DNA from 4 places in the Bradyrhizobium sp. AZCC 1588 genome. Region 2 is predicted to be linked to each of the others. Evidence: predicted binding sites of a transcription regulator. Region 2 holds the regulator's gene; each other region holds the start of a gene.
What was found. Region 2 encodes PhoB, which activates phosphate uptake and scavenging genes when phosphate is short. Its sites were predicted from a motif close to TGTCATNNANCTGTCAT; they were not measured.
Positions count from the first base shown of each region.

Region 1: V1277_RS06315 (alkaline phosphatase D family protein) is a predicted target of PhoB. The motif match lies at 2,806-2,822, and genes of this name have one in related genera.
Region 3: V1277_RS34620 (DUF47 domain-containing protein) is a predicted target of PhoB. The motif match lies at 6,050-6,066, and genes of this name have one in related genera.
Region 4: V1277_RS34015 (RNA degradosome polyphosphate kinase) is a predicted target of PhoB. The motif match lies at 4,383-4,399, and genes of this name have one in related genera.

Region 1 is NZ_JAZHSC010000001.1:1,328,678-1,336,164, forward strand. It holds gene V1277_RS06310 (thiolase family protein) at 1-802, opposite strand, end outside; gene V1277_RS06315 (alkaline phosphatase D family protein) at 1,165-2,739, opposite strand; gene V1277_RS06320 (hypothetical protein) at 2,955-3,413, opposite strand; gene V1277_RS06325 (indolepyruvate ferredoxin oxidoreductase family protein) at 3,557-7,030, opposite strand; gene V1277_RS06330 (hypothetical protein) at 7,226-7,487, shown strand, end outside.
Region 2 is NZ_JAZHSC010000001.1:2,504,188-2,511,674, forward strand. It holds gene V1277_RS11730 (hypothetical protein) at 1-556, opposite strand, end outside; gene argF (ornithine carbamoyltransferase) at 792-1,718, opposite strand; gene V1277_RS11740 (aspartate aminotransferase family protein) at 1,718-2,926, opposite strand; gene V1277_RS11745 (GcrA family cell cycle regulator) at 3,422-3,931, shown strand; gene phoB (phosphate regulon transcriptional regulator PhoB) at 4,128-4,832, opposite strand; gene phoU (phosphate signaling complex protein PhoU) at 4,906-5,622, opposite strand; gene pstB (phosphate ABC transporter ATP-binding protein PstB) at 5,634-6,401, opposite strand; gene pstA (phosphate ABC transporter permease PstA) at 6,508-7,467, opposite strand; gene pstC (phosphate ABC transporter permease subunit PstC) at 7,467-7,487, opposite strand, start outside.
Region 3 is NZ_JAZHSC010000001.1:7,362,067-7,369,553, forward strand. It holds gene V1277_RS34590 (hypothetical protein) at 1-564, opposite strand, end outside; gene V1277_RS34595 (TetR/AcrR family transcriptional regulator) at 637-1,194, opposite strand; gene V1277_RS34600 (crotonase/enoyl-CoA hydratase family protein) at 1,254-1,979, opposite strand; gene V1277_RS34605 (peptide chain release factor 3) at 2,254-3,873, opposite strand; gene sugE (quaternary ammonium compound efflux SMR transporter SugE) at 4,030-4,344, shown strand; gene V1277_RS34615 (inorganic phosphate transporter) at 4,345-5,349, opposite strand; gene V1277_RS34620 (DUF47 domain-containing protein) at 5,365-6,009, opposite strand; gene V1277_RS34625 (branched-chain amino acid ABC transporter permease) at 6,163-7,131, opposite strand; gene V1277_RS34630 (branched-chain amino acid ABC transporter permease) at 7,133-7,487, opposite strand, start outside.
Region 4 is NZ_JAZHSC010000001.1:7,242,464-7,249,950, reverse strand. It holds gene V1277_RS34025 (TRAP transporter large permease) at 1-490, shown strand, start outside; gene ppx (exopolyphosphatase) at 580-2,082, opposite strand; gene V1277_RS34015 (RNA degradosome polyphosphate kinase) at 2,095-4,293, opposite strand; gene V1277_RS34010 (chromosomal replication initiator DnaA) at 4,457-5,134, opposite strand; gene V1277_RS34005 (CDP-alcohol phosphatidyltransferase family protein) at 5,232-5,774, opposite strand; gene purM (phosphoribosylformylglycinamidine cyclo-ligase) at 5,924-6,997, shown strand; gene purN (phosphoribosylglycinamide formyltransferase) at 6,994-7,487, shown strand, end outside.

The sequences.
Region 1 (7,487 bases), 1.2 Mb from region 2:
GGTTGAGGCCGCGCTTCTCGGCATCCTTGGCTTCCATCAGAACGACCGCTGCCGCGCCATCCGAGAGCTGGCTGGCGTTGCCGGCGGTGACGTACTTGCCCGGGCCCTTGACCGGCTCGAGCTTGCCAAGGCCTTCCATCGTCGTGTCGGGACGATTGCACTCGTCGCGGTCCACGGTGTAGTCGACGATGCTCTCCGCCTTGGTCTGCTTGTCGACCACCTTCATCTTGGTCTTCATCGGGACGATTTCGTCCTTGAACTTGTTGGCCTGCTGGGCGGCGGCCATGCGGCGCTGCGATTCCAGCGAGTACTCGTCCTGATATTCACGGCTGAGCTTGTAGCGCTCGGCAACGATATCGGCGGTGTCGATCATTGCCATGAAGATATCGGGCGCGACCTTGAGCAGGTCCGGATCGATCGATTCCTTGGGCGAGCCGCCGCCCGGGATCGAGATGCTCTCGACGCCGCCGGCCACGATGCAGTCAGCTCCGTCAGAGCGGATCGAGTTGGCGGCCATCGCGATGGTCTGCAGGCCGGAGGAGCAGAAGCGGTTCACCGAGACGCCGGCGGTCGACTTCGGCAATCCCGCGAGCAGCGCGGCCTGGCGGCCGATATTCGGCGCGCCATGCGCGCAATTGCCGAGATAGCAGTCCTCGACATACTCCTTGTCGACGCCGGCGCGCTCGACGGCGTGCTTGATGGCGTGAGCCGCCATCGACATCGGCGGGGTGATGTTGAACCCGCCGCGGCCGGACTTCGCCAGCCCCGTACGTGCATAGGAAACAATGACAGCTTCACGCATTTGAAAGACCTCCCTTTGATGCGATCCAGTATGGACTGGAGCCGCGGCGGTGTGTAGCGAAAACCCGAATTCCGGCCGGCGGAACAGAATGAATCCGCAAACCGGCTCGAGGCCGGGATTTGCACACCGTTTGTCCTTCGGCAAGGTCGCGTTTGGCTTCCCGCCGCGTTAGGCCGATGCGCGACGCTCCAGCTATTTCACTAAGCGAAATTGACCTTTGGAGATCGCCGCGCGAAGGCAATCAGGACCCAGTCAGGGGTGCGATGGTAAGGGCGTTCGCCGCGTGCTCGGGGCGATCATCGCCCTCTCCGTGCCAATCGTGGTCGGCGGCTATCTGCTGGTGCGCCCCTCACAACGCCGGCTCAGATATGCTGCGCCATGATCCGGCCAGGCCGCGCATCCGGGCGGGGCTTGATATCGACCGACCACAGGTCGCGGTTGTCGACGTCCTTCAATGTCACGGTCATGACTTCGGTCTTGCCGTCGATGTCGACGCGGCCGAAAAACTGCAAGCCGTAACAGGGGGCGAGATTTTCGCCGCTGCACCCCTTCTGGAACATCGCTTTCGGGCCGAACGTATTGTCGAGCGGGGCCGGCGCCCAGGTGCCCGCATGCAGCGGGCCGGAGACGAATTCCCAGAACGGCTCAAAGTCCTGATAGATCGCGCGGTTCGGATCGTAGTGATGCGCGGCCGTGTAATGCATATCGGCGGTCAGCCAGACAATGTTGCGGATGCTGGCGCGCTTCATGAACGACAGCAAATCGGCGATCTCATGCTCGCGCCGCTCCGGCGGGCCGTCGCCGAGCGCGATGGCATCCTCGCTGATCAATCCGATCGGCATGTCGGCCGCGATCACCTTCCAGGTGGCGCCGGAAGCCACCAGTTCGCGCTTCAGCCAGGCCAGTTGCGCCGCGCCGAGGATGCAGGTGTCGCTGTGGTCGTCATGCCTATTAAAAGTGGAATCGCGGTAGCTGCGCATGTCGATCATGAAGACATCGAGCAGCGGGCCGTAGGCGATCTTGCGATAGATGCGGCCGTCTCCCTGTGCGGGTGTCGCCCGCATCGGCATGAATTCATGGAACGCGCGGCGCGCCCGCGCCACCAGATGCGAGCTGCCGTCCTCGGCATAGCCGCTCGCGTCGGCCGTGCTGACGGGCGCCCAGTCGTTGGTGACCTCGTGATCGTCCCATTGCGCGAACAAGGGCACGGCGGCATGGAAGGCGCGAAAATTCGGATCGAGCCAGTTGTATTTGTAATTGCCGCGGAACTGCGCGAGGGTTTGGGCGACGACAGACTTTTCCTCGGTAACGAGGTTTCGCCAGACGCCGCCATCGGGCAGCTTCAGTTCCCGCTCCACCGGACAATCCGCATAGATGTGGTCGCCGCAATGGATGAAGAAGTCCGGGCGGTTGTCGAGCATGGTCCGGTAAGTCCGCATGCCGCCGCGGCTTTCGTCGATGCCCCAGCCCTGCCCCGTCGTATCGCCCGACCAGGCGAACGATACGCTGCTCCGTGTGGTGGGTGCGGTACGAAAATGCCCGACCTGCGCCTCGCCAGCGATCCCCGGCTCGCTTTCAAACCGCACACGATAGAAAATATCCTGCCCCGGCGTCAGTCCATCGAGCAGCACCTTCGAAGTGAAATCGGCATCCGGCAACGCATCGGCAGAAGCCGTGCCAATGATGGTCTTGAAATCTTCGCTGGCTGAACATTCGACCTGCATCCGCGCCGCGCGGTCGGCGCGCGCCCAGACCACCGCGGAATTGGCCGAGACGTCGCCCGATTGAATGCCGCTGGTGATGAGCGGCCGATCCGCGGCGCGACTGAGGTAGGGTCTGGTGAGGCCGCCGAAGCCAGCGACGGCGAATGTCGCGGCGGAGCGGACCAGCCATTGACGCCGCGTCAGGGCGGGCTTGGCGCGAATCGCAATCGGCATCGAACACCCCTCGTCGAATCACGACGAAGGTGTGCCCGAGCAATTTGAATGCTGGCCGAAGGTTTTGCGACAGGTGGATGACGTGGAATCGTAGGATGGGTAGAGCGAAGCGAAACCCATCGATCTTTGCGCGGAGGCATGATGGGTATCGCTTCCGCCTTCGCTCTTTGCGAGCTACGGCGGACAGGTCGCTCCACCCATCCTACGAATCTACTCTACCGCTGCCAGTCGCAGATACCGCCGAACTTGCACGGCCAGGTCTGGATCCGCGTGTCGCGCGCTTGGGCGTCGAGCGGATTGGTATGGTGGCGCGCCTGCTTGGTGTTGACAGCAGCGCGCGGCTTCTGCACGCGCTCCTGCACGACACGAGTCCTGGGTGCAGCGGCCTCGGGTGCAGCAGCCTTGGATGCAGAAGCCTTGGGTGCAGCAACCTTCGGCGCAGCGGCCTTGGGCACGACCACGCGCTCCGTCTTCACCGGCTTGCGATCGGTTCTGGCCTCGATCCGGACCGGCGCAAATTGCGTCTGCGGCCCGAGCCGCTTCGGCGAGAGCAAGGCCTTGGACGGATCGAGCTCGAGGAGCTCGCCCGCGCGATACTCGTCTGCAAGCGCGGCGCTGCCCGACATCAGGAGCCCCATGCAAAGTGCTGCGGCAATAGCGTTTTTCAGGACCATCGCAGGCCTCCTGAAATCAACCCAAAGAATTAAGAACAGCCGACATGTAGGGCGCCGGCCGGACAATTCCAGCCGTTCCCGCCCTCACGGTCACCGATGACTGAGCCAGCCGTGAGAAACTTCACGTGCCGGATGAACAGCCCCTATTCGGCCGCCTGCGCCACCGGCTGACCGATCGCCGCTTCCAGCCGCGTGCACTCTGCACGGTATTTCGCGACATTGGCTTCCTTGACATGGCCATAGCCGCGAACAAGTTCCGCTGATTTCGCCAGCGCCACCAGACGCGGCCAGTCATGCGCCTTGGCCCTGTCGAGATGGCGGAAGATCATCGCGGAATATTCGCCCGGCAAGGCCCGCTCCATCCGCCGCTCGGCCGTATGGCCGAACGGATCGAATGCGGTCCCGCGCAGGAACTTGAAGCGGGTCAAGATGTCGAAGGCGCGGAATATCCAGGAACCGAATTCGCGCTTGCGTAAATGCCCGGTCAGTCTATGGCGGGATGCCAGCAGCGGCGGCGCGAGGCTGACCTTGACGCCGGGGTCACCGTCGAACTGCTCCTTCAGCGCTTTTGCAAACTCGCCGTCGGAATAAAGCCGGGCGACCTCGTATTCGTCCTTGTAGGCCATCAGCTTGAACAGGCCCTTGGCGAAAGCCTCGGTCAGTTCATGCGAGCCCGACGCGGCCTTGGCTTCCGCGGCGCGGACGCGCTCGACGTCGGCGAGGTAGCGCTTCGAGTAGGCCTCATTCTGATAGTCGGTCAGGAACCTGGCGCGGAACGCGATGCTTTCGTCGAGCGTGCGCCGGACCGGCGCCGCGCCCGAACTCTTGAAGCGTGCGGCGCTGACGACGCGCGGCAGATCGTGCGCCGCGAGCCGGCCCCAGGAGAACGCGAGCTTGTTCATCTCGATCGCCGCGCCATTGAGGTCGATCGCCTTCATGATCGCTTCCAGCGACAGCGGGATCGCCCCGCGCTGGAACGCAAAGCCGAGCATGAAGGCATTGGTCGCGATGCTATCGCCCATCAGCGCGGTGGCAAGCCCGGTGGCATCGAGAATGTCGAGGTCGGAGGCGCTGACCGCCTCATTCAGCGCGTCCCGCATCGTTCCCGCCTCGAAATCGATGTCGGGATTGATGACGAAGCTCGCGGTCGGCAAGAGGTCGGCATTGACGATCGCCCGTGTCACGCCACGCTCGGCCCGGCTCAGCGCGGGGATGCTGGTGGCGACCACGATGTCGCAGCCGAGGATGAGATTGGCGCCGCCGGGGGCGATGCGGACGGTCGAGAGATCGTCAGCCTGCGGCGCGATGCGGACATGGCTCATCACAGCGCCGTTCTTCTGCGATAGCCCTGTGAAGTCGAGCGTCGAGCACGCCCTGCCCTCGACATGCGCGGCCATGCCGAGCAGCGCGCCGATGGTGATGACGCCGGTGCCGCCGATGCCGGTGACGAGGATGTTGTAGGCGCCATCGAGCGCCGGTGTAGCGGGCGTCGGCAGGTCGGCAAACAGCGCCGAGGGATCAGCCGCCGCGCGGTCGGCTTTCCGCAAGCGTCCGCCATGCACCGTGACAAAGCTCGGGCAAAAGCCCTCGATGCAGGAAAAGTCCTTGTTGCAGTTCGACTGGTCGATCCGACGCTTGCGGCCGAACTCGGTTTCCAGCGGCTGCACCGAGACGCAGTTCGAAACGGAAGAGCAGTCGCCGCAGCCTTCGCAGACGCGTTCGTTGATGAAGACGCGCTTCGGCGGATCCGGATAGAGCCCGCGCTTGCGGCGCCGGCGCTTTTCCGCCGCGCAGGTCTGGTCATAGATCAGGACGGTGAGGCCCTTGACCTCGCGCAGCTCCCTCTGCACGGCGTCGAGTTCGCGGCGGTGATGAACGGTCGCGCCTGCTGGAAAATAATTCGCCGGATATTTCTCGGGATCGTCGGAGACGATGACAAGCCGCTTGGCGCCCTCCGCCGAAACCTGGTGCGCGATCTGCGATACCGAAAGCCCGCCTTCGGCCGGCTGGCCGCCGGTCATCGCGACCGCATCATTATAGAGAATCTTGTAGGTGATATTGACGCCGGCGGCGGCCGCGGCGCGGATCGCGAGCAGGCCGGAATGGGTGTAGGTGCCATCGCCCAAATTCTGGAACACATGCGGCTCGCTGGTGAACGGCGCCTGTCCGATCCAGGTGACGCCCTCCGCGCCCATATGCGAAATCGTCTGCGTCCGGCGGTTCGGCACCGATAGCGCCATGCCGTGACAGCCGATGCCGGCCATCGCGCGGCTGCCCTCGGGGATCTTGGTCGAGGTGTTGTGCGGGCACCCCGAGCAGAAATACGGCGTGCGCTGCAGCTTTGCGGAGCCGACGCCGTCCGCCGGGCGGTCGAACGCCTCGAGTTTTGCGAGACGCTGCTCCAGCGCCGGGCTGCGATGACCGAGTTTTCGCAAACGCGCCACGACGGCCGCCGCCACCATGGTCGGCGTCAACTCGCCTTCGCTCGGCAACAGCATGGCGCCACTCTCGTCACGCTTGCCGACCACCGAAGGGCGCCTCGCGGCATCCACGTTGTAGAGAATGCGGACAAGCTGGTCCTCGATAAAGCCGCGCTTCTCCTCGACCACCAGCACGTCCTGCAGGCCTTCCGCAAAGGCGCGCGCGCCGGATTCCTCCAGCGGCCAAGTCAGCGCCACCTTGTAGATGCGCAATCCTAGCGCCTGCGCTTCAGTATCCGTGATGCCGAGATCGGCCAGCGCCTGCCGTAGATCCAGATAGGCTTTGCCGGTCGCCATGATGCCGAGCCGCGCCGGCTTTGAATCCAGCACGATGCGGTCGAGGCGATTGACGCGCGCGAACGCCGCGACTGCCTGCATCTTCGCGCCGTGCAGCCGCCGCTCCTGTTCCATCGGCGCATCGGGCCAGCGAATCGAAAGCCCGCCCGGCGGCATCTCGAAATCGTCGGGCGTGATGATCTTGATGCGGTCGGGATCGCTGACGATCGAGGCCGAGCTTTCGACCGTCTCGGAAATCGCCTTGAACCCGACCCAGCAGCCCGAATAGCGCGACAGCGCAAAGCCCAAAATGCCGAGATCGAGATAATCCTGCAGCGTCGCCGGGTTGACCACGGGCATCAGCGCCGCCGCGAACACCTGCTCGCTCTGGTGCGCCAGTGTCGACGACTGGCAGCCATGGTCGTCGCCGGCCAGCGCAATCACGCCGCCATTCGGCGAGGTGCCGGCGGAGTTCGCATGCTTGAGCGCATCGACGGAGCGGTCGACGCCGGGACCCTTGCCATACCAGATGCCGAATACACCATCGACCTTGGCGCCCGGGAACATGCCGACCTGCTGGCTGCCCCACACAGCGGTAGCCGCCAGGTCCTCGTTGAGACCCGGTGAGAACTCGATGTCATGCTGCTTGAGGAACGTTTTGGCGCGCCACAGCGCGTGATCGTACATGCCGAGCGGCGAGCCGCGATAGCCGGAGATGAAACCTGCGGTATTGAGCCCCTGTGCGCGATCGCGTTCGCGCTGCAACATCGGCAACCGGACCAGCGCCTGCGTACCGGACAGAAAAATCCGTTTCGCATCCAGACGGTACTTGTCGTCCAGTCCCACTTCCATCAACGCCATTCGTCCGCTCCCCGTCGCACGTTCCGCCGGTTATTTGAACCGGTCTAATTGCGAACACCATGCACCGATTTTGCTATGCGTGCCCAGCGTGAATTCATGGCCGCAGGGCATATCTCGCCCGTGTTGTGGATCGGCCGGGCCTCTTGCGGGAGCCCGCCTTCTTTGAAACGCTTGGGGGAAAGGGAGACGCCAGCGATGACAGAACCGGCCTTCAGGACCGAGATATTGGAGAGCGGTAATCTGCTGGTGGGGCCGTGGCGGAGCCCGAGGCAGATGCTCCACGCGCAGGTCTATGATTCGCACGCCTCGATCCACGACGATGCGACCGCGCAGAAGCTCGGCTTTCAGGGCGGCACCATCGAGGGCCCGACCCATTTCAGCCAGTTCGCGCCGCTGTGTGAACGCATCTGGGGCCAGGCCTGGTTCGAAACTGGCTGCCTGTCAGCGCACTACCGCA
Region 2 (7,487 bases):
CGGCCAGCGCATGATCATGCATGGCCCGCGTCAGCAGGTGGACGTTGTCGCCGGGCGTCAACGCCCAGTGCGCAAAGAACTCCCCCTCACGGTCATTGATGACAGTGATCATGCGCGCTGCAGCCAAAACCTCGCAGCCCTGCTCGGCCGTCGTCACCCAGCGCGCCGATTCCTTGTTGGCCAACTCACGCTCGTCGTGAGGGGTCTTAACCGTGCCCCTGCGCGTCCACACCTTGCCGCCGGTGAGGCCGAGGCAGGCCCCGCTGTCGGCATCGACCGCCATCATGGCATGCAGCAACACGCCGCGGGCATTGCCTTTGCCGACTTTGCCCAGTCTACGCCGACGTCCCTGCCGCGTTTGAAACTTGACCTCGCTGGTGTCCTGGATCGCCAGCACATGACGCCCGCTGACCACGGTCGCCGTCTGCCTGCTCCAGCCTTCAATCAGTTGATCGGTCGTGACTTGCGGATTGTTCACGAACCGCCAGTACGCCATGTACGCGGCCCAGTCACCCTGCGCCATCTGGCGCAAGCAGACGCTGCGCGTGCAAAGCATAGCCTGAACAAACGCCGCCCCCTTTTATCGAGGCGAACGTCGCCAAACTCGCCAAGTGATAAATCCGGCTCTCGCTGCATCTCCGACGCTCCTTCGAATCAAAGCGTCAGAAACAGAATCATACAAACCGCAAAGCGGGATAACATCATGACGCACCGAGTCAATCTGTCGCGCCAGACGTGTAGAAACCCTAGTGCGTTCGCAGGGACGACGGAGCCGCAGGGACGACGGAGAGTTATCCCGCCGCGTCAAAACACCAGGCCAGAATGCCCTTTTGCGCGTGCAGGCGGTTTTCGGCTTCGTCGAACACGACCGATTGCGGACCGTCGATCACTTCATCGGTGACCTCCTCGCCGCGATGGGCGGGCAGGCAGTGCATGAAGATCGCGTCCGGCTTGGCCAGCGACATCAGCTTCGCATTGACCTGATAAGGCTTCAGCACATTGTGGCGATGTTCGCCGTCCTTGTCGCCCATCGACACCCAGGTATCGGTAACGACGCAATCGGCGCCGCGCACGGCAGCTTCGGGATCGGTGCCGAGCACGATCGGCGCCTGCGTCGCCTTGATCCAGTCCTTCATCGCCTTGTTCGGCGCAAGCTGCGGCGGGGTTGCGACATTGAGCTTGAACTTGAAACGCTCGGCTGCATGCGCCCAGGAGGCCAGCACGTTGTTGTCGTCGCCGGTCCAGGCCACGGTCCTGCCCTCGATCGGCCCGCGATGCTCCTCGAAGGTCATCAGGTCGGCCATCACCTGGCAGGGATGCGAGCGCCGCGTCAGGCCGTTGATCACGGGCACGGTGGCGTGCGCGGCCAATTCCAAGAGCGCGTCGTGATTGAGGATGCGGATCATGATCGCATCGACATAGCGCGACAACACGCGCGCGGTGTCGGCGATGGTCTCGCCGCGGCCGAGCTGCATCTCGGCGCCGGTCAGCATGATGGATTCGCCGCCGAGCTGGCGCATGCCGACGTCGAACGACACCCGGGTGCGGGTCGAGGGACGTTCGAAGATCATCGCCAGCGTCTTGCCTTCGAGCGGCTTCTTGCCCTTCTCATGTGCTTTCAGCTTCGCCTTCATGGTGGCGCTTAACGCCAGCATGCTGCGCAATTCATCCAACGGCAGTTCGTTGATGTCGAGGAAGTGACGGACGGACTTGCTCATCATCCCGCCGCCTTCTTCAACTGGCCAGCCGACAGCGCGACACAGGCGCGCTCCAACCTTTGCACGGATTCCTCGATCTCGGTTTCGGTGACGATCAGCGGCGCCAGGAACCGCACCACATTGTCGCCGGCGCCCACGGTGAGCAATTTCTCGTCGCGCAATGCGTTGACGAGATCGCCCGACGGCACCACGGCCTTGACGCCGACCAGAAGCCCCTCGCCGCGCACTTCCGACAGCACGGCGGGATAGCGGTCGACGACGGAGGCCAGTTTCTGTTTCAACAGCAGCGACATCTTCTGCACGTGATCGAAGAAGCCGGGCTTCAGCATCACGTCGAGCACGGCATTCGCCGCTGCGATCGCCAGCGGATTGCCGCCGAAGGTCGAGCCGTGCGAGCCCGGCGTCATGCCGCTTGCTGCTTCCGCCGTCGCCAGCACCGCGCCGATCGGGAAACCGCCGCCCAGCGCTTTGGCCAGCGACATCACATCCGGTGTGACGCCGACGCGCTTATAGGCGAAGAGATCACCGGTGCGGCCCATTCCGGTCTGCACCTCGTCGAACGCAAGCAACAGGCCCTTCTCGTCGCAGAGCTGGCGCAGCGCCTTGAAGAAAGATTGCGGCGCGGAGCGGACGCCGCCCTCGCCCTGCACCGGCTCGATCAGGATACCCGCGGTCTGCGGGCCGATCGCTTTCTTGACCGCTTCGAGATCGCCATGCGGCACCTGGTCGAAACCGTCCATCGGCGGCCCAAAGCCTTCGAGATATTTGGCGGAGCCGGTTGCTGCGAGCGTGCCCAGGGTGCGGCCGTGGAATGCGCCCTCGAAGGTGACGAGGCGATAGCGTTCAGGATGGCCCTTGGAGAATTGATAGCGGCGCACGACCTTGATCACGCCCTCCATCGCCTCCGCGCCGGAATTGCAGAAGAACACGAGGTCGGCAAAACTCTGCTCGCAGAGCCGCGCGGCGAGCTTCTCGCCATCCGGCGACTTGAACAGGTTCGACATGTGCCAGAGTTTCGTCGACTGTTCCTGCAGCGCCGCGATCAGGTGCGGATGGCAGTGACCGAGCGCATTCACCGCGACGCCCGAGGTGAAGTCCAAATAGCGCTCGCCATTGGTGGCGGTCAGCCAGCAGCCCTCGCCGCGTTCGAAGCCGAGATCGACCCTGGCGAAGACGGGGAGCAGATGCGACGTGGCGCTATTGGTCATGGCAATCACTGAGGTTTGAGACCTGCCTTTGAGACCTGCCGCGGGCGTGCATTGGCGCGAACGCGGCAACAGCCGGTCTTGCGAAAACGAAACGTGCCGCCTCTTAAGGGCGGCACGTGAGAGGTATTCTATGTGGGTGGGGAGCGCTGTCAACACGCACGGAACGGCCTTTCCTGCAGTGCAAGATGCTGAAATCCGTAAGATTGCGGTGTGGTGGAAAACACGCAGTGAAATGCCTAGATTGTCAGAACATGTGGACGTTCGGGCCCGGACTCTTGCGCCCGAGTCACGCCATATTGTAGCTTTTGGGCTGTCGGGTACGACATCTCGTGCGGCAGTTCTGATCCCTTAGAGTCCTTTTGTGCAGGCGTAAACGTTCGGCGCGGTTAGCGCGTCCGGCGAGGGCTAAGGGATTCTGACCGCAGGGATTTTTGAGACGAATGACTCGCCAGCGCTGCCCCCGATTGGCCGGCGCGATGCGAAGGGAAGATTACGATGACCGTTTTGACCTGGTCCGACGATCGCGTCGAACAGCTTAAGAAGCTCTGGGAAGCCGGATTGTCGGCGAGCCAGATCGCCGCGGAACTCGGAAATGTGACGCGAAACGCCGTGATCGGCAAAGTGCACCGGCTGGGCCTTTCCGGCCGTGCCAAGAGCCCCTCCTCGGCCGCCCCGCGGCAGCGCAAGGCACGCCCCGCCCAGCCGATGATGCGGGTGTCGCGCCCGGTCTCGCGCGGCAACACCGCGCTGGCACACGCCTTCGAAGTCGAGATGGAGCCGGATCCGATCGCCTTCGACAACGTCGTGCCGATGAGCCAGCGGCTGTCGCTGCTCGAACTGAACGAGGCCACCTGCCACTGGCCGGTCGGCGATCCCTCGAGCCCGGAATTCTTCTTCTGCGGCGGCAAGGCGCTCACCGGCCTGCCCTATTGCGCCCACCACTCGCGCATCGCCTACCAGCCCGCCGCCGATCGGCGGAGGCAGCAGCCGAAGCAGACGAGGTAAGGGGCGGGATTATCTCAACGTTGTCGTCCCTGCGAACGCAGGGACCCATAACCACAGGTGTCTGTGGTTATGCTGAGCTGGAGCTCCAGCGCATTTCAACAATCGAGATTTGTGGTTATGGGTCCCCGCGCCCCGTGCGCAATTGCGCACTAGGCGGGGACGACGCCGGAGTTTGCGGAAATAGCAGCGAACGCAGCTACGGCTCCACTTTCGCAAACCGGTCATCCAGCGCGTAACCGGCGCCACGGACGGTGCGGATCGGATCCTGCTCGCGGCCGGGGTTGAGCAGTTTGCGCAGGCGGCCGATGTGGACGTCGACGGTGCGCTCGTCGATATAGATGTCGCGACCCCAGACGCTGTCGAGCAACTGCTCGCGGCTGAAGACGCGGCCGGGATGCTCGAGGAAAAATTCCAGCAGGCGATACTCGGTCGGGCCGAGATCGATCTGACGGCCCGAGCGCGCGACGCGGCGCTTTTCGCGGTCGAGTTCGATGTCGCCATAGGTCAGCACGGTGGCGAGCCGCTCGGGGCTCGCCCGGCGCAGCAGGCCCTTCACGCGCGCCAGCAGTTCCGGCACCGAGAACGGCTTGACGATGTAATCGTCGGCGCCGGTCGCAAGCCCCCGCACCCGCTCGCTCTCCTCGCCGCGCGCGGTCAGCATGATGATCGGCAATTGCTTGGTTTCAGGGCGCGCCCTCAAGCGGCGGCACAGCTCGATGCCGGAGAGCCCCGGCAGCATCCAGTCGAGCACGACGAGATCGGGCACGCGCTCCTTCAGCCGCGTATCCGCATCGTCGCCGCGGGCGACGGTTTCGACATCATAGCCTTCGGCGTCGAGGTTGTAGCGCAACAACGTGGTCAGCGCTTCCTCGTCCTCGACCACCATTATGCGCGCGCTCATCTTGCATCAGCCTCTTCTATTTGACGCGTTATCTTCACGCGAACAGGTCTCCACTTCGCTTGAAAACGCTTTGTCAGGTATTCGGCACCGTGGTGGCAAACGTCGTCATGTCGCCCTTCGGGCGCTTGTCGAGCATCTGCTGTCCCTCGATCATGTAGAACACGGTTTCGGCGATGTTGGTGGCGTGGTCGCCGATCCGCTCGATATTCTTGGCGCAGAACATCAAATGAATACAGAACGAGATGTTGCGCGGATCCTCCATCATGTACGTGAGGAGCTCGCGGAACAGCGAGGTGCAGATGGCGTCGACTTCCTCGTCGCCCTTCCACACCGCCATCGCCGCCGGCAGATCGTGCGCGGCATAGGCGTCCAGCACTGACTTGACCTGCGACTGCACCAGATCGGTCATGTGCTCGAGGCCACGCATCAGTTTCAGCGGCTGGAAATCGTTCTCCAGCGCCGCGACCCGCTTGCCCATGTTCTTGGCGAGGTCGCCGATCCGCTCCAGATCGGTGGCAACGCGCATCGCGCCGACGATCTCGCGCAGATCGATCGCCATTGGCTGGCGGCGGGCGATGGTCAGCACCGCGCGCTCCTCGATCAGATGCTGTAGACGATCGACCTCGAGGTCGTTGGCGACGACGCGTTTGCCGAGCGCGACGTCGCGGCGCACCAGCGCGTCGACGGATTCGGTGATCATGCGCTCGGCCAGACCGCCCATCTCGGCGACCAGACGAGTCAATTCCTGGAGGTCGCTGTCGAATGCCTTGGCCGTGTGTTCAGACGCCATCCTTGTTCTCCTTAGCCGAACCGGCCCGTGATGTAGTCCTGGGTGCGCTTGTCGCGCGGATTGGTAAAGATCGTCTGCGTTACACCTTCTTCCACCAGAACGCCGAGATGAAAGAACGCCGTGCGTTGCGAGACGCGCGCGGCCTGCTGCATCGAGTGAGTGACGATGATGATCGTGAAGTTTTCCTTCAGGTCGTCGATCAGTTCCTCGATGCGAGCGGTCGCGATCGGATCAAGCGCGGAGCAAGGCTCATCCATGAGAATGACTTCCGGACCGACAGCAATGGCCCGAGCGATACACAACCGCTGCTGTTGGCCGCCCGACAGTCCGGTACCGGCTTCATGGAGCCGATCCTTCACTTCCTCGAAAAGCCCCGCCCTCTTCAGACTGGTCTCAACGATGTGATCGAGGTCGCTTTTACTCCGCGCCAGCCCGTGAATGCGAGGTCCATAAGCAATATTATCGTAGATTGATTTAGGAAACGGGTTGGGTTTCTGGAACACCATACCCACGCGAGCACGAAGCTGGACTACGTCGAGCCCGCGCTCGTAAATGTTCGTATTGTCGATCTCAATGTCGCCGGTAACGCGGCATGTCAAGATAGTATCGTTCATTCGATTGAGGCAGCGCAAGAACGTCGATTTGCCGCAGCCCGACGGGCCAATGAACGAAGTGACGGATTTCTCCGGAATGTTCACCGTAACGTCGAAGAGCGCCTGCTTCTCTCCGTAATGGACGTTGACGTTCTTTGCGGTGATTTTCGACCGACCCACCGGCATTTCGCCGGATACGGGAATCGTCACCGACGACATGGCTGGAGCGCTATGGGTATTCATTGAAAACTCCGTAACTCTGGATTTGCCGGACGCGCGCGCCAATCGAGTTTTACCATTGCAGTTTCTTTCGGAGCCGGTAGCGGAAGTAGATGGCGACCCCATTCAAAATAAGCGTGATCGCCATCAAAACGAGGCCCGCGGCGGCCGCGTTTGAATGGAAATCAGCGCCCGGACGCGACACCCAATTGAACGCCTGAATCGGCAGGACGGTGAAGCCTTCGAACAACCAGGCAAATGATACGAAGGGAAACTCACCGTTGATCGGGGCCGGCGGCAAGAACGCGATGAACGAAAGCGCACCGATAGTGACCAGCGGCGCGGTCTCGCCGAGCGCGCGCGAAATACCGATGATGACGCCGGTCAGGACGCCCGGAATTGCCGCCGGCAAGACGTGATCCTGGGTGACTTGCCACTTCGTTGCACCAATCCCGTAGGCCGCCTCGCGCAAGCTCCATGGCACGGCCCGGATCGATTCACGGGTGGCAACGATGATGATGGGCAGGATCAGCAAAGCCAGTGTGAGGCCCGCCGTAAATATGCTGCGTCCCGTGCCGAAGCCATAAACGAAGAGTCCAAGTGCCAGAAGGCCGAAAACAATGGACGGAACGCCCGCAAGATTGCTGACGTTGATTTCGATGATGTTTGTCCAGATGTTTTTGGGTGCATACTCTTCGAGATAAATGCCTGCGGCCACACCGAGAGGAACGCCGATAAAGGCAGTAACCGAAATCACCAGAAGCGATCCGACCCAAGCTGACAGGATTCCTGCCTGGCCGGCGCGCCGGGACGGAAAATTGGTGAAGAATTCAGCCGTCAGCCGCGGATAGCCGGAAACCGCCAGGTCGACCATCAGCGCCGCCAGAGCAATCAATCCGATGGATGTCGCCGCGAGTCCGAAACAAATGAATATTATTTCGTTCCTCCGGCGACGCTTGAGGCGATCGATAAACTCGTTGTCGACTGCCTGGCTCGGCACCGTTTCGTCGGTCATGGTCGATGCAATGGACATCAGTAGACCTCACGGAATTT
Region 3 (7,487 bases), 4.9 Mb from region 2:
GACGTAGCGGATCGCGATCGGCCGCCCGGCAAGGGCGCCGCCAAGCCCGGACGTGAACTTGAGCGGCGTGCAGCCTGCAAGCGACGCGTTGATCGCTTTCAAATAAGTAGCGCGGGTGTCGGCCGGAACGCCTGCCGTGGCATAGGTCACGCGGGGTGTAGCGATGATCTCGCCCGAGCGCTTGAAGCTGAACCGAATCGACATCTGCATACCCTGGCGCGCGATGTCGGAAGGCGGTGGCGACCAACAGGAGCGCAACGCCGCAAAGAGGTCGCCGATCGTATCGAGATCATGATCCGGCTTCCGGTATTTCGCGGCCTGATCCTGTGGCGGCACGCTTTCGATCGTGAGTTGCAGATTCTGGCCGTACGGATAATCGATCTCGGGAATACAGGGACCTTCGTTGAACACGCTGCAAAATGACGGCGTGCACGGCTGGCCGTCGAGCACGCTGCAGGGCGCGTGCGAAAACGGCGTGGCGTCGATCTGGCGCCTCGACTGGGCGTCGGCGGCGCTCATCCCGACGAATGTGGTGATCAGGCAGACGATGATGCTCCGGAACATGCGGCCCTAAGTCCTAAAAGGCGACTCAACTAAGTTGATGCGCGCTTCGTCCCGTAGCAAGGCGGACCATGTTCACATCCCTGCGTTCATGGCGGACAGTTCCGCAATCAGGGCCTTCTCGCTGGGCTGGTCGAGGACGCCGGCGGTATAGAGCGAGATGCCGCCATAGAGCGTAATGTAGACCTTCATCACCGCGCGGCGACGCTCGGCCGGGCTCTCGATATCCTGACAGAATATCCGCATGGCCTGGGCGATGACCTTATGAACCGCGGCCTGCAGCGGCGGATTGTGCTTCATGGTGGCGTGCGGGCGGCTGGTCATCAGGGCGTACAGCGCGCGGTTGGCGAGCGCGAAGCGGACATATTTCGCGGTGTAGTCCTGTGGCGTCTCTGCCTTGACGAGGATGGCGGCGAGCCGCGTGTAGGCCTCGGCCGCGACCGCGTCGAGCAGCGCTTCGCGGTCAGCGAAATGATTGTACAGCGATCGATGCGCGACGCCGACGGCCTCCGCGACCTCGCGCAGGCTCAATTGCTCATGGCCGGCCGCGGCCACCAGGCGGGTGGCGGCCTTCAGCGCTTCGGATTTCAGATTGCCATGGCGATAGGTCGCCCGGCGCGGCTTTGCGGTCATGTCCCCTTCATACAAAGGCATGAGACGCAACGCCACTGCCGGGCGGCCGAAGCTTTCCGTCAGGCCGATACTCGTTTGGCAACGCGGTCCTCGCCATACTGCGGCGTAATGTCCTCGTCGATCATGGCGCGGATCATCTTGATCACATCTCCGCGCGCCCGCGCCTTGGTGGCGGCATGGGCGGCCATGTTGAGCGTGGCGAGCGCCTGTGCGGTCTCCTCGGCGCAGGGCTCCAGCGCATCCGCCGGGACGACCCGGTCAAAGAAGCCTGCGGTGACAGCCTCCGTTGGGCCGAACATTTCCGCGGTCACTACCGCTCTGCTGAAATAGGCCGGCGTCAGCCGCTGCCGTGCGATTTCGATTGCAAAACGCGGCACCGTGAGCCCGATCGCGACCTCGTTCATGCCGATCCGGTAGTCGCCCTCGGCGGCAATGCGGTGGTCGCTGGACATGATGAGGAAAGCCCCCATCGGGTAGGCGTTGCCCTGGCAGGCCGCCACCACCGGCGTCGGAAACGAGAGGATGCGCAAGGCCAGTTCCGCGCCCGCTTTCACCATCAGATATTGGTCCTGGGCGCCGCCCTTGGCGAAGACGTTGAGGTCGAATCCTCCTGAAAAATGCTTGCCGCGGGCCTTCAGGATCACCACCGTCTTGTCCTTTTCCGCCCGGTCGAAGGCCGCATGCAGGGCGTTGAGCATGGCAAGCGACATCACATTGGCCTTGCCATCGTCGATCATGATGGTGCCGACCGGGCCGGAACGGGAATAGGTTGCGAGATCAGTCATGCGCGGTCTCCCTTTTTAAAAAGCATCCAATGGATACTTTTACGGAAGCCCGGCTGACGCAAGGGGTTTATCCGGGCCTGGAATGCATAGAGGCATCCACTGGATGCATAAACTGGGTTGAGGATTTGGCCAAATCCTCAACCGTCGTCACCCGCGAAGGCGGGTGACCCAGTATTCCAGAGACGATAGCGATAGACGGAAAGGCCGCGGCGTACTGGGTCCCCCGCTTTCGCGGAGGACGACGGCGGAGATTGGTGCAGGAAGCGTGGGCCGCTTACGCTTTCTTCTTCACGTCCTTGACGTTGGAGAAGGTGACCCCTTCGGCGCGCTCCCTGGTATAGCCCAGGTAAAACTCGTTCTTGGCCATGAACACGGGATCGCCGTCGACGTCGTCGGCGATGCCGGAATTGTTGGCCGCGATGAAGGCGTCGAGCTTCTTGCGGTCGTCGGACGAGACCCAGCGGGCGAGCTGGAATTCCGACACCTCGAATTCCACCGGCAGCGAGTATTCCGCGTCTAACCGCGCCTTCAGCACGTCGAGCTGCAGCGGACCGACGACGCCGACCAGCGCCGGTGCGCCGTCGCGGGGCCGGAACACCTGCACCACGCCCTCTTCCGACATCTGCTGCAGCGCCTCTTTCAGCTTCTTGGCCTTCATCGCGTCGGTGAGCCGCACGCGGCGGACGATTTCCGGCGCAAAACTCGGGACGCCGACGAAGGTGATGTCCTCACCTTCCGTCAGCGTGTCACCGATCCGCAAGGTACCGTGGTTCGGAATGCCGACGACGTCGCCGGCAAACGCTTCATCGGCCACCGAGCGATCCTGCGCGAAGAAGAACTGCGGCGACGACAGCGACATGTTTTTGCCGGTCCGCACCAGCTTCGCTTTCATGCCGCGGCTGAGCTTGCCGGAACACAGCCGCGCGAACGCGATGCGGTCGCGGTGGTTCGGATCCATATTGGCCTGGATCTTGAACACGAAGGCGCTCATGCGCGGCTCGGCTGCTTCGACCTTGCGCAAATTGCTGTCCTGCGCGCGGGGCGCCGGCGCGAACTTGCCAAGACCTTCCAGCAAGTCGCCGACGCCGAAATTGCGCAGCGCGCTGCCGAAATAGACCGGCGTGAGATGGCCTTCGCGAAACGCGTCCAGCTCGAACGGCTTGCAGGCTTCCGACACCAGCGCGAGCTCATCCTTGATCTCGCCGACGTCGAGATTGGGATTGCGGCCGGCGAGATCGGCGATATCGATCTGCTCGGTCGCGCCGGTCTTGGCGCCACCGCCTTCGAGCAGGCGCACGCCGCCGTTCACGACGTCGTAGGTGCCGAGGAAGTCGCGGCCGCGGCCGACTGGCCAGGTCATCGGCGTGGTGTCGAGCGCCAGCGTCTTTTCGATCTCGTCCAGCAGTTCGAACGTGTCGCGGCTCTCCCGGTCCATCTTGTTGATGAAGGTGATGATCGGAATGTCGCGCAGCCGGCACACCTCGAACAGCTTTCGCGTCCGGGCCTCGATGCCCTTGGCGGCGTCGATCACCATGACGGCGGAATCGACCGCGGTCAGCGTCCGGTAGGTGTCTTCCGAGAAGTCTTCGTGGCCCGGCGTGTCCAGCAGGTTGAAGACGAGGCCTTCGAATTCGAACGTCATCACCGAGGTCACGACCGAGATGCCGCGCTCGCGCTCGATCTTCATCCAGTCGGAACGGGTATTGCGCCGCTCGCCCTTGGCCTTGACCTGGCCCGCCAGGTTGATGGCGCCGCCGAACAGCAGCAGCTTTTCGGTCAGCGTGGTCTTGCCGGCGTCCGGGTGGGAGATGATCGCAAACGTGCGCCGCCGCGCCACTTCATCTGAGAGCGGCGAGCGGGACGGCGATTCGGCAGTGACGGCAATGTCGGACATGAGGCTCGAGCGTTTGGCAGGGAAAACCGGGCTAATCAAGCCTCATTTGGTGATTGCGGACGCTGCTGGCCAGTCCCATATCGGTCGCGGAAGGACGGCCTTCCAATTCGCAGGGCTCATCCGCGGGGACGACCCTGCCAGGTTTGGAGGGTTGTCATGGCGTGGATCGTATTGTTCGTCGCCGGGCTCATGGAAATAGGCTGGGCGATCGGCCTCAAATATACCGAGGGTTTCACGCGACTTGTTCCATCCGTCCTGACGCTCGCCTGCATGGCAGGCAGCATCGTCCTGCTCGGCCTTGCCTTGAAAGCGCTGCCGATCGGAACCGCCTATGCCATATGGACCGGCATCGGTGCGGTCGGAACGGCAATCCTTGGTATCGCTCTGTTCGGCGAACCTGCGACCGCGGCTCGCCTCGCCTGCATCGGACTGATCGTGGCCGGCATTGTCGGGCTCAAGCTGGTCACCTGATCAGCGCAGCAACAGCACCGCCCAATAGGTCAGCGCCGCGACGAACCCTGAAGCCGGAATGGTGATTACCCAGGCGTAGACGATCGAGCTCGCCACGTTCCAGCGCACCGCCGAGACCCGCCGCGCCGCGCCGACGCCGACAATGGAGCCGGTAATGGTGTGGGTCGTGGATACGGGAACCCCGAGATAGGTCGCCATGAACAGGGTCGCAGCTCCACCGGTTTCGGCGCAAAAGCCCTGCATCGGCGTCAATTTCGTGATCCGCAATCCCATGGTGCGGACGATCCGCCAGCCCCCCATCAACGTGCCGAGCCCCATCGCCGCCTGGCAGGAAATCACGACCCAGAACGGGATGGCGAAATCCGCCCCGAGGTGGCCTTGCGAATACAAAAGCACCGCGATGATGCCCATGGTCTTCTGCGCGTCGTTGCCGCCATGGCCGAGCGAATAGAACGACGCCGAGACGAATTGCAGAATGCGGAAGGCGCGATCGACCGCAAACGGCGTCGATCGCACCGACAGCCAGGACACGATCGCGACCAGCACCAGCGCCAACAGAAATCCGACCAGCGGCGACAACACGATCGCCAAGAGCGTCTTGGACAGCCCGCTCCAGACCGCCGCGGAAATGCCGGCTTTGGCCATGCCGGCGCCGACCAGTCCGCCGATCAACGCGTGAGAACTCGACGATGGAATGCCGAGCCCCCAGGTGATCAGGTTCCAGACAATCGCGCCGACCAGCGCAGCGAAGATGACGGTCGCGTCCACGACATCGGGTTCGATGATCCCCTTGCCGATGGTATTCGCAACGTGCAGGCCAAAGACGAGGAAGGCAATGAAATTGAAGAACGCCGCCCAAGCCACCGCATAATGCGGCCGCAGCACGCGGGTCGATACGATCGTGGCGATCGAGTTGGCGGCGTCGTGCAGACCGTTGAGGAAATCGAACAACAGCGCGACGCCAATCAAGAAGACCAGAATTGGAAAAGCCAGGGTGGCGTCCACTGAATTGGCCCTGCCCTATACCTGTTCGATCACGATCGAGTTGATCTCGTTGGCGACGTCGTCGAAGCGATCGGACACCTTTTCGAGATGCTTGTAGATCTCGGCGCCGACGACGAAATCCATCGAATTGCCGTTGCGGTGCTTGAGAAACAGCTCCTTCAACCCGATGTCGTGGAGATCGTCGATACGGCCCTCCAGCTTTCCGATTTCCTCGGTAATGGCGGTCAGCATTGCGACGTTACTCCCGATCGACTTCATCAGGGGAAGCGCGCGGCTGACCAGATTGGCGCACTCGACCAACAGCGTGGCTATTTCGCGCATCGGAGGCTCGAACGTTCGGACCTCGAACAGCACCACCGCCTTCGCGGTCTGCTGCATCTGGTCGATCGCGTCGTCCATCGACGTGATCAGATTCTTGATGTCGCCGCGGTCGAACGGGGTAATGAAGGTGCGGCGGACCGCGGTCAGGACCTCGCGGGTGATGCCGTCGGCGTCGTGTTCGAACTGATTGACTCGCTGGCAGAATACCGGCGTCTCCTCGCCGCCGCGCATCATGTCCTGCAACGCCAGCGCGCCCTGCACGACCGTCTGGGCGTGGCGGGCAAATAAGTCAAAAAACCGCTCCTCCTTGGGCAAAAAGGCACGAAACCAGCGCAGCATGGGCATTCTTCCGTCGTTCAGAAACAGCCACGGAGCGTGCTGTCACAAAACTGTCATAGACCATTCGAGGGAAAAGCGCGCGACGTCGGGCCCCGGGAACCGGATCATCCACCGCTTTGTGGCGCCGAAAACTGCGCCAAAACCCCGCCGTTTTTAGAGGGATCGGCGGAAATAATGCGCGATCTCGCCGATGATGCCCCGGCGGAACGTCAACACGCAGGCGACGAAGATGACGCCCTGGATCACCGTCACCCATTGGCCGAAACCGGCCAGATATTGCTGCATGGCGATGATAACGAAGGCCCCGACGACCGGACCGAACACCGTGCCGAGGCCGCCGACCAACGTCATCAGCACGATTTCACCCGACATCGTCCAGTGCACGTCGGTGAGCGAGGCGTTCTGCGCCACGAACACCTTCAGCGAGCCGGCAAAGCCCGCAATCGTTCCAGAGAGGATGAAAGCGACCAGCTTGTACTGGTCAGTCTTGTAGCCCAGCGAGATTGCGCGCTGCTCGTTCTCCCGGATCGACTTCAGCACCTCTCCGAACGGCGAGTTGATGGTGCGGTAGATCAGGAGGAAGCCGCCGAGGAACCCGGCGAGCACCACGTAGTAAAGCACCGTCGGCTTGGAGAGATCGAATATTCCAAACAGGTAGCCCTGCGGAATGCCCTGGATGCCGTCCTCGCCATGTGTGAACGGCGCCTGCAGATAGATGAAATACAGGAGCTGCGAGAGCGCCAGCGTGATCATCGAAAAGTAGATGCCCTGGCGGCGGATCGAGATGAAGCCGGTGACGACTGAAAGCGCGGCGGCGCCGGCGACGCCGACCAGAATTCCGACTTCCGGCGTTACACCCCAGACCTTGAGCGCATGCGCCGAGCAGTAGCCCGCGGTCCCCAGGAACATGGCGTGGCCGAACGACAGCAGGCCGCCATAGCCGATCAGGAGGTTGAAAGCGCAAGCAAGCAGCGCGAAGCACAGCGCCTGCATCACGAAGAACGGATAGATGCCCGTCATGGGTACGAGCCCCAGCAGCACCGCCATCCCGGCGAACACGATCATTTCGTCGCGCATCGCTTGCGGCGTTACCGGCAGTGTGTCGTCAGTCAATGCGCTCATGTCAGGCAGTCCGTCCAGTCAGTCCCGTTGGCTTCACCAGCAACACCAGCACCATCAGGACGAACACCACGGTGTTGGAAGCTTCGGGATAAAAATACTTGGTCAGTCCCTCGATCACGCCGAGCGCAAATCCGGTGATGATCGATCCCATGATCGATCCCATGCCGCCGATCACCACCACCGCGAACACGACGATGATCAGGTCCGCGCCCATCAACGGCCGCACCTGGTTGATCGGGGCGGACAATACGCCGGCCAGCGCCGCCAAGCCGACGCCGAGGCCGTAGGTCAGCGTGATCATCCTGGGCACGTTGATGCCGAATGCGCGCACCAGGGTCGGGTTTTCAGTCGCCGCA
Region 4 (7,487 bases), 4.7 Mb from region 2:
GATCACCGAGACGATGCTCGGCCTCCAGTTGCCGCCAAGCCTCATGCTGATCGTCGTGCTCGTGCTCATTTTCCTGCTCGGTTGGCCGTTCGAATGGCCAGCCATCATCCTGGTGTTCCTGCCGATCTTCTATCCCGTCGTGAAGGGCATGGGCATCGATCTCATATGGTTCGGAGCGCTGGTTGCGGTCGTGCTGCAGACCGCCTTTCTGTCGCCGCCGGTCGCCATGTCAGCGTACTATCTCAAGCAGGTGGTCAAGGGCTGGAGCCTCGCGACGATTTACGCCGGCATGTTCCAGTTCATGATCCTGCAGGTGATCTGCGTTGGGCTGATGATTGCCTTCCCCGGCATTGCGACCTGGTTCCCGCACACGCTGCACGAGGCGTCGCGCAGTCAGGTGATCCCCGAGGAGTACAAGAAAATCCTGGAGCAGCAGAGGCGGGCCCCGTCCCTGGAAGACGAAGACTGGTCGACACCAAAAAAGAAGTAGCCGGGTGTTGTGCGTGCCGGCTCCAAGAAGCAGGCTGTGGCGGAAAGGGCGACAAACGGAAGGCGCGTTGTGAACACTGCCTTTCCGTCTTACTTCCGCACGATCGAGCCGGCGCGCCCGACGAGCCGCGCCAGTTGCTTGAAGCGGCTGCCGACGCGATCGGCGACGAGATCGACCATGCGATGCTCGAACACCAGCATCAGCTTGCGGCCGCTGGTGCGGAAATGCGTTGCGGGTAACACGCCGGTGCGCGCCGCCGTTATCAGGTGCGCGACGCGGAACGCCGCGCCGAGAAGGCGCGCACGCTCATCCATCGCCGGCGGCACCAGTCCGCGGACGCGCTCCGGCGGCTCGTTCTCTTCGCTTAAGCCCGCATAGCGGTAGAACACCGACAGCGCGACAAAGGCGCGGCCTTGATGGCTGATCGAACCGAAATTGCCGTTGGTGATCAGGCTCAGCGTTTCCTCGCCGCGGTGGTCGGGGTGCACGCGCCATCCGATATCGGAAAGCAGGCAGGCGGCGTGGCGCAGTCGGCGGTCCTCCTCGGTCTCGCGCAGCTTCACGACCCGCACCAGCCGATCGGTCCATGCGACCAGTTCCTCCGCGTGGCGTGCGGAGCGCGACAACAGCCCGTTCAGGGTTTGGGATGCGCAGATGAATCCGTCCTTGGCGCGCTCCTGCGGCGGCAGCATCTCGTAGAGCAGGCCTTCGCGGACGCCAAAGGTGGAAAACACGATCGTCTTCGGCCGGCCGACGCGGATGATGTATTCGAGCACCAGCGCCGCATAAGTCAGGAGCGGACGCCGGGCGTCCGCAACCACTTCGATGTCCGCGAGCATGTTGGCGGCCGCCAGCCGACGCAGGCGGCGGGCGAAATCGAGCGCGTCGGCGGCAGGTAATGAATAGCCATGCATCACGCGTAGCGGATAGCCGCTCTGGACGATGTGAATACGTGCGAGCGCGCGCCAGGTGCCGCCGACCGCATAGAAGGTGCGGCCATGGCCGGCCTTGAGCTGGGCGACGCCGGACAGATCGTCGCGAACGATGCGCTCGGCGCGCTTCAAGGATTTCTCCGAGAGATCCTGTAGCGCCAGGCTTCCTAGCGGCAGCGTGACGCCGCTGTGGACCCGGTTTTTCTCCACATCGATCAGTTCGAGCGAACCGCCGCCGAGATCGCCGACGATGCCATCGGGATTGTGGATGCCCGAGATGACGCCGAGCGCGGACAGTTTTGCCTCGCGCGGACCGGACAGGATCTGAATCGGCGCGCCGCAGATGCGCTCCGCTTTGGCGATGAAGTCGGGACCGTTCTTGGCGTCGCGGCAGGCGGCGGTGGCGATGGCGAAGACGCGCTCCACCTGCTGGATACGACACAGCGCGCGAAATCGCCGTAGCGCCGTCAGCGCCTTGGTAACCGCATCCTCGGCCAACAGGCCGGTGCTCTGCACCTCGCGGCCGAGCCCGCACAGCGCCTTCTCGTTGAAGATGGTGACGAGGCTGCGCGCCATCGTCTCATAGACGACGAGACGAACCGAGTTCGAACCAATGTCGATGACGGCGACGCTGGAAGCGCGCTTGCGCGGCCGCTTCACAGCGGCGCTCCCTTATGACGATTGCTGACGCTCGGTACGACGCGTGAGGCGGCGCGGCGAAGATTCCTTGAGAGACTTTCCACGTCCAGACAGGCTCGGATTCGTCATGAAATAGTTATGCAGGTTGAACGGCTCTTCGCCTTTCGCGGCCTTCATACGCGTTGAAGACCCATCCGGCAACAATTGCCAGCTCTGCTCAGTATCCTTCAGATTCGCGACCATGATCTGTTCGAGAACCTGCTGATGTACCGTGGGATTTTGCAATGGACAGAGGACTTCGACGCGGCGGTCGAGGTTTCGCGGCATCATGTCGGCGGACGAGATATACACAGCCGCCTTCGGGCCGGGCAGCCCTTGCCCCATACCAAAGCAGTAGATTCGGCCGTGCTCCAGGAAGCGGCCGATCACCGATTTGACGCGGATATTGTCCGATAGCCCGGGTACGCCAGGCCGCAGGCAGCAGATGCCGCGCACCACCAGTTCGATCGACACGCCGGCCTGTGAGGCCTCGTAGAGCGCGTCGATGATGTCGGGGTCGACCAGCGAATTCATCTTCATCCAGATCGCGCCCGGCTTGCCGTGCCTTACGTGATTGGTCTCGCCCTTGATGTGTTCGATGATGCGCTTGCGTAGCGTCAACGGCGACACCGCCATCCGCTCGATGTCGCTCGGCTCCGCATAGCCGGTGATGTAGTTGAATACCCGCGCCGCGTCGCGGCCGATGATCGGGTCCGACGTGAAATAGGAAAGGTCGGTATAGATGCGCGCGGTGACCGGATGATAATTGCCGGTGCCGGTATGCACATAGGTCGTCAGGCTGCCGCCCTCGCGCCGCACCACCATCGACAGCTTGGCGTGCGTCTTCAGTTCGAGAAAGCCGTACACGACCTGCACGCCGGCGCGTTCGAGGTCGCGCGCCCAGCGGATGTTGGCTTCCTCGTCGAACCGCGCTTTCAGCTCGATCAGCGCGGTCACCGACTTGCCGGCTTCCGCGGCCTCGGCGAGCGCCCGCACAATCGGCGAATTGCTCGAGGTGCGGTAGAGCGTCTGCTTGATGGCGACGACGTCGGGGTCGCGGAGGGCTTGCTGCAGGAATTGCACGACGACGTCGAAGGATTCGTAGGGGTGATGGACGACCAGGTCCTTTTGCCGGATCGCGGCGAAGATGTCGCCGCCATGGTCGCGCACCCGCTCGGGATGGCGCGGTACATAGGGCATGAATTCGAGGTCGGGCCGGTCGAGCCGCGTGAGCTGCGAGAGCTCGTTCATCGCCAGCACGCCATCGACCAGAAACACCTCGTCGTCGGCGGCGGAAAGCGCCTGCTGCACGAAGGTGCGCAGCGCTTCCGGCATTTTGTCTTCCATCTCGAGGCGGATCACCGAACCGCGCCGCCGCCGCTTCAGCGCGGTCTCGAACAGGCGGACCAGATCTTCGGCCTCTTCTTCGATTTCGAGTTCGGAGTCGCGGATGATGCGGAAAGCGCCCTGGCCCTTGACGGTGTAGCCGGGGAACAGCCGGCCGATGAACATGCCCGTGGCTTGCTCCAGCGGGATCAGGTGCACCGCGCCGTCCTTGGTCGCCGGCATCCGGATGAAGCGGTCGATCTTGCCGGGCATGCGGATCAGCGCGTTCATCGCCTTGCCGTCGGACGTTCGCAACAATTGCAGCGCGATGGTGAAGCCGAGGCTCGGGATGAACGGGAACGGGTGCGCGGGATCGATCGCCAGCGGCGTCAGCAGCGGGAAAATGTTGCGGAGGAAGTGATCCTCGAGCCAGCCGCGCTCCGCCTTGGTGAAGTCGTGACCATCGACGAGCTTGATGCCGGCATCCGACAGGGCGGTGCGCAGATCGCGCCAGATCGCCTGCTGGTCGGAAGCGAGTTCCGAAACCGTCCTGTTGATGAGAGTGAGCTGCTCGGACGGCGTCAGGCCATCGGGGCTGCGTTCAGCGATGCCTTCGCGGACCTGCGCCTTGATGCCGGCGACGCGAACCATGAAGAATTCATCAAGGTTATTGGCTGAAATCGACAGGAATCGTACCCGTTCCAGCAATGGATGGCCCGGATTGACCGATTCCTCGAGCACCCGGCGGTTGAAATGCAGCCAGGATAGTTCCCGATTGATGAATCGCTCCGGGCTCGTGACGATCGTGGGCGGAGCCTCGGCAATCTGCTCTTTTTCTTTTATTTCAACGGCTTGTACCAATTCCATAAGGCTTTGATCCATCGCGAGCGAGGCAGGGCCGACTTCGAGGTAGGGCCGAGTTTAAGGGAATGCGGCCCACAGCATGTGATACGCCAATGACGTTTCAATGACATTGATGTTCCGGGCAGAGCCGGCGTCAAGGCGGCAGGACGCAGCAGGAGCTGCCCGGTCAGGCGTTGCGCAAGAGTTCCGCGGCCAGCGCCCGGGTGACCGGCCGGCCGAGCCGCAGCGCCTCGGTATCCAGGAGCTCAACCGCCTGGCGGGCAGCGGCATAGGAGCGCTCGATTCGGGTGGCGAGGTAGCTCACCACCGTCTCGTCGATGCTCAATTGGCGGTCCGCGCAGAATTTGACGATCAGGCCACGAAACAGCAGGTCATCCGGCGGCAATAGCGACACGAGGGGGGCGGCGCGCAGCCGCGACCGAAGATCGCGCAATTCGATCTCGAACGCCGCCGGTGGAACGCGTCCCGTGATCAAGACGAAGGCCCCGTCCTCGCGCGCCAGGTTCAGGAGGTGAAACAAGGCGCGTTCGTCGAAGTCGGCCGGCCTCAGATCCTCGACCACCAGTGCCCCGGTGGCGAGTGCGCCGGGGACGGCAGCAGCGTCAAGCGCGTGCGCCGAGATCGAGCGCGCGCCCGCCTGTTCGGCCCAGATCGCGGCGAGATGGCTCTTGCCGGAGCCCTCCGGCCCCGCCAGCAGCATGATGCGGTTCGGCCAGTCCGGCCAGCTTTCGATCAGCGCGAGCGCGGCTTCATTGGCCGGACCCTCGAGGAAATTGTCGCGCGTCAGGCTCTCCGCATGCGGCAGCGCAAAGGCAAGCTGACGAGGTTGAACGCGAACTACCACGCAAATCTCCAGGCCGGAATCTCGCGGCTTTCATAGCGCTTTCAAGCTAAATCGCCACCGGTTCGTGTGAAGAAAATGCGTCGAAGCAACGAACAAGCTAGCGCGCTTCGATCGTGCTCATGTGCCGCACCCACTCGACGAGATAGAGCGAGACGGAAACCAAAGTAAAGACCGTAACAAAACCCATCAGGATCACGTCATACGGCGCCGGCTTGAAGTTGAAACCGAGCGACGCCAGCACCAGCGCCGCGAACGCCACCTGCGCCACCGTGTTGAGCTTCGACACCATCAGGGGCTTCATCGGGATCGGCTTGTCGAACAGCCATGACACGATCACGGCCGTGACAATCATGATGTCGCGCGACACCACGAGGATGACGAGCCAGCGCGGCACCGCACCCCAGATGCCGAGCGCCACGAAGATGGAAACCAGAAGTGCCTTGTCGGCAAGCGGGTCGAGCAGGGCGCCCAGTTCACTCGACATGTTGAAGCGCTTGGCGAGAAAGCCATCGACGGCGTCGCTGACCCCGGCAATGACGAAAATCGCAAACGCGATTTCCATCTGGCTGGAAACGATCGCCCAGACGATGACCGGCACAAGAATGATGCGCCCCAGCGTAATGATATTTGGAATGCTCAACTCGGTCGCTTCCCGGCTCCCGGCCTAAATCCGGCCCCTGGCGGGTACAGCCGGCTCTTATCTACATAGTATATCGGCCAAGCGCTTGCGAGCCATTGCAGGATCGCGGAATTCCTCGTAACCAGCCGTCATCATACTGGAATTTGGGCATGAACGACCGCAAAAACGGGCTGACTTACGCGGATTCGGGCGTCGATATCGATGCGGGCAACCGCCTGGTCGATCTCATCAAGCCGATGGTGCGCGCCACCGCCCGGGCCGGCGCCGATGCCGAAATCGGCGGTTTTGGCGGCCTGTTCGACCTCAAGGCGGCGGGTTTCAAGGACCCGGTGCTAGTGGCGGCGACTGACGGCGTGGGCACCAAGGTCAAGATCGCGATCGAGACCGGCCTGCATGGCGGTATCGGCATCGACCTGGTGGCGATGTCGGTCAATGACCTCGTCGTGCAGGGCGCGGAACCGTTGTTCTTCCTCGACTATTTCGCCTGCGGCAAATTGGATCCCGACGCCGCGGCGGCCATCGTGGCCGGCGTCGCCGAGGGCTGCCGGGAGTCCGGCTGCGCCCTGATCGGCGGCGAGACCGCAGAGATGCCGGGCCTCTACAAGGACGGCGATTATGACCTCGCAGGCTTTGCGGTCGGGGCTGCCGAGCGCGGCACGCTGTTGCCGACCGCGGACATTGCCGTGGGCGACGCCGTGATCGGATTGGCCTCATCCGGCGTGCACTCCAACGGTTTTTCGCTGGTCCGCAAGATCGTCGCGCAATCGAGGGTCTCCTTCGATGCCCCGGCGCCGTTCTCGCCGGTCATGACGCTGGGCGGCGCGCTGCTGACGCCGACGCGGCTCTATGTGAAATCCTGCCTGCGCGCGATCCGCGAAACCGGCGCGATCAAGGGGCTTGCCCATATCACCGGCGGCGGGTTCACCGACAACATCCCACGCGTGCTGCCAAAGCACCTCGGCATCGGCATCGATCTGGCGCGGCTGCCGGTGCTGCCGGTGTTCAAATGGCTGGCGGAGCAGGGCGGCATCGCCGAACTCGAAATGCTGCGCACCTTCAACTGCGGCATCGGCATGGTCGCCATCGTCAAGCCGGATGCGGCCGAGAAGGTGACGGAGATCCTGACTGAAAGCGGCGAGACCGTCGCCGTGCTCGGTGAAGTGATCCCGGCTGCGACCGAACATCGCGTGGCCTACAACGGCCATCTCGATCTCGCGCAATGAAGCGCCGGGTCGCCATCCTGATCTCGGGGCGCGGGTCGAACATGGCTGCGCTGATCGATGCAGCGAAGGCTGCGGATTTTCCGGCCGAAATCGTCGCCGTCATTTCCAACCGGGCCGATGCGCCTGGGCTGGAGAAGGCAGCCGCGAGCGGCATCCCGACACTGGTCGTCGAGAGCAAGCCGTTCGGCAAGGACCGCGCGGGCTTTGAGGCCGTCCTGCAGCGGGCGCTGGATGAAAAGCAGGTCGAACTGATCTGCCTGGGCGGATTCATGCGGCTGTTCACCGCCGAATTCGTGCAGCGCTGGTACGGAAAAATGCTCAACATCCATCCCGCGCTGCTGCCATCCTTTCCGGGTCTCGATCCGCACAGGCAGGCGCTTGCGGCCGGGGTCAAGATCTCCGGCGCGACCGTGCATTTCGTGATTCCCGAAACCGACGCCGGCCCGATCGTGATGCAGGGCGCGGTGACGGTGGCCGACGACGATACGGC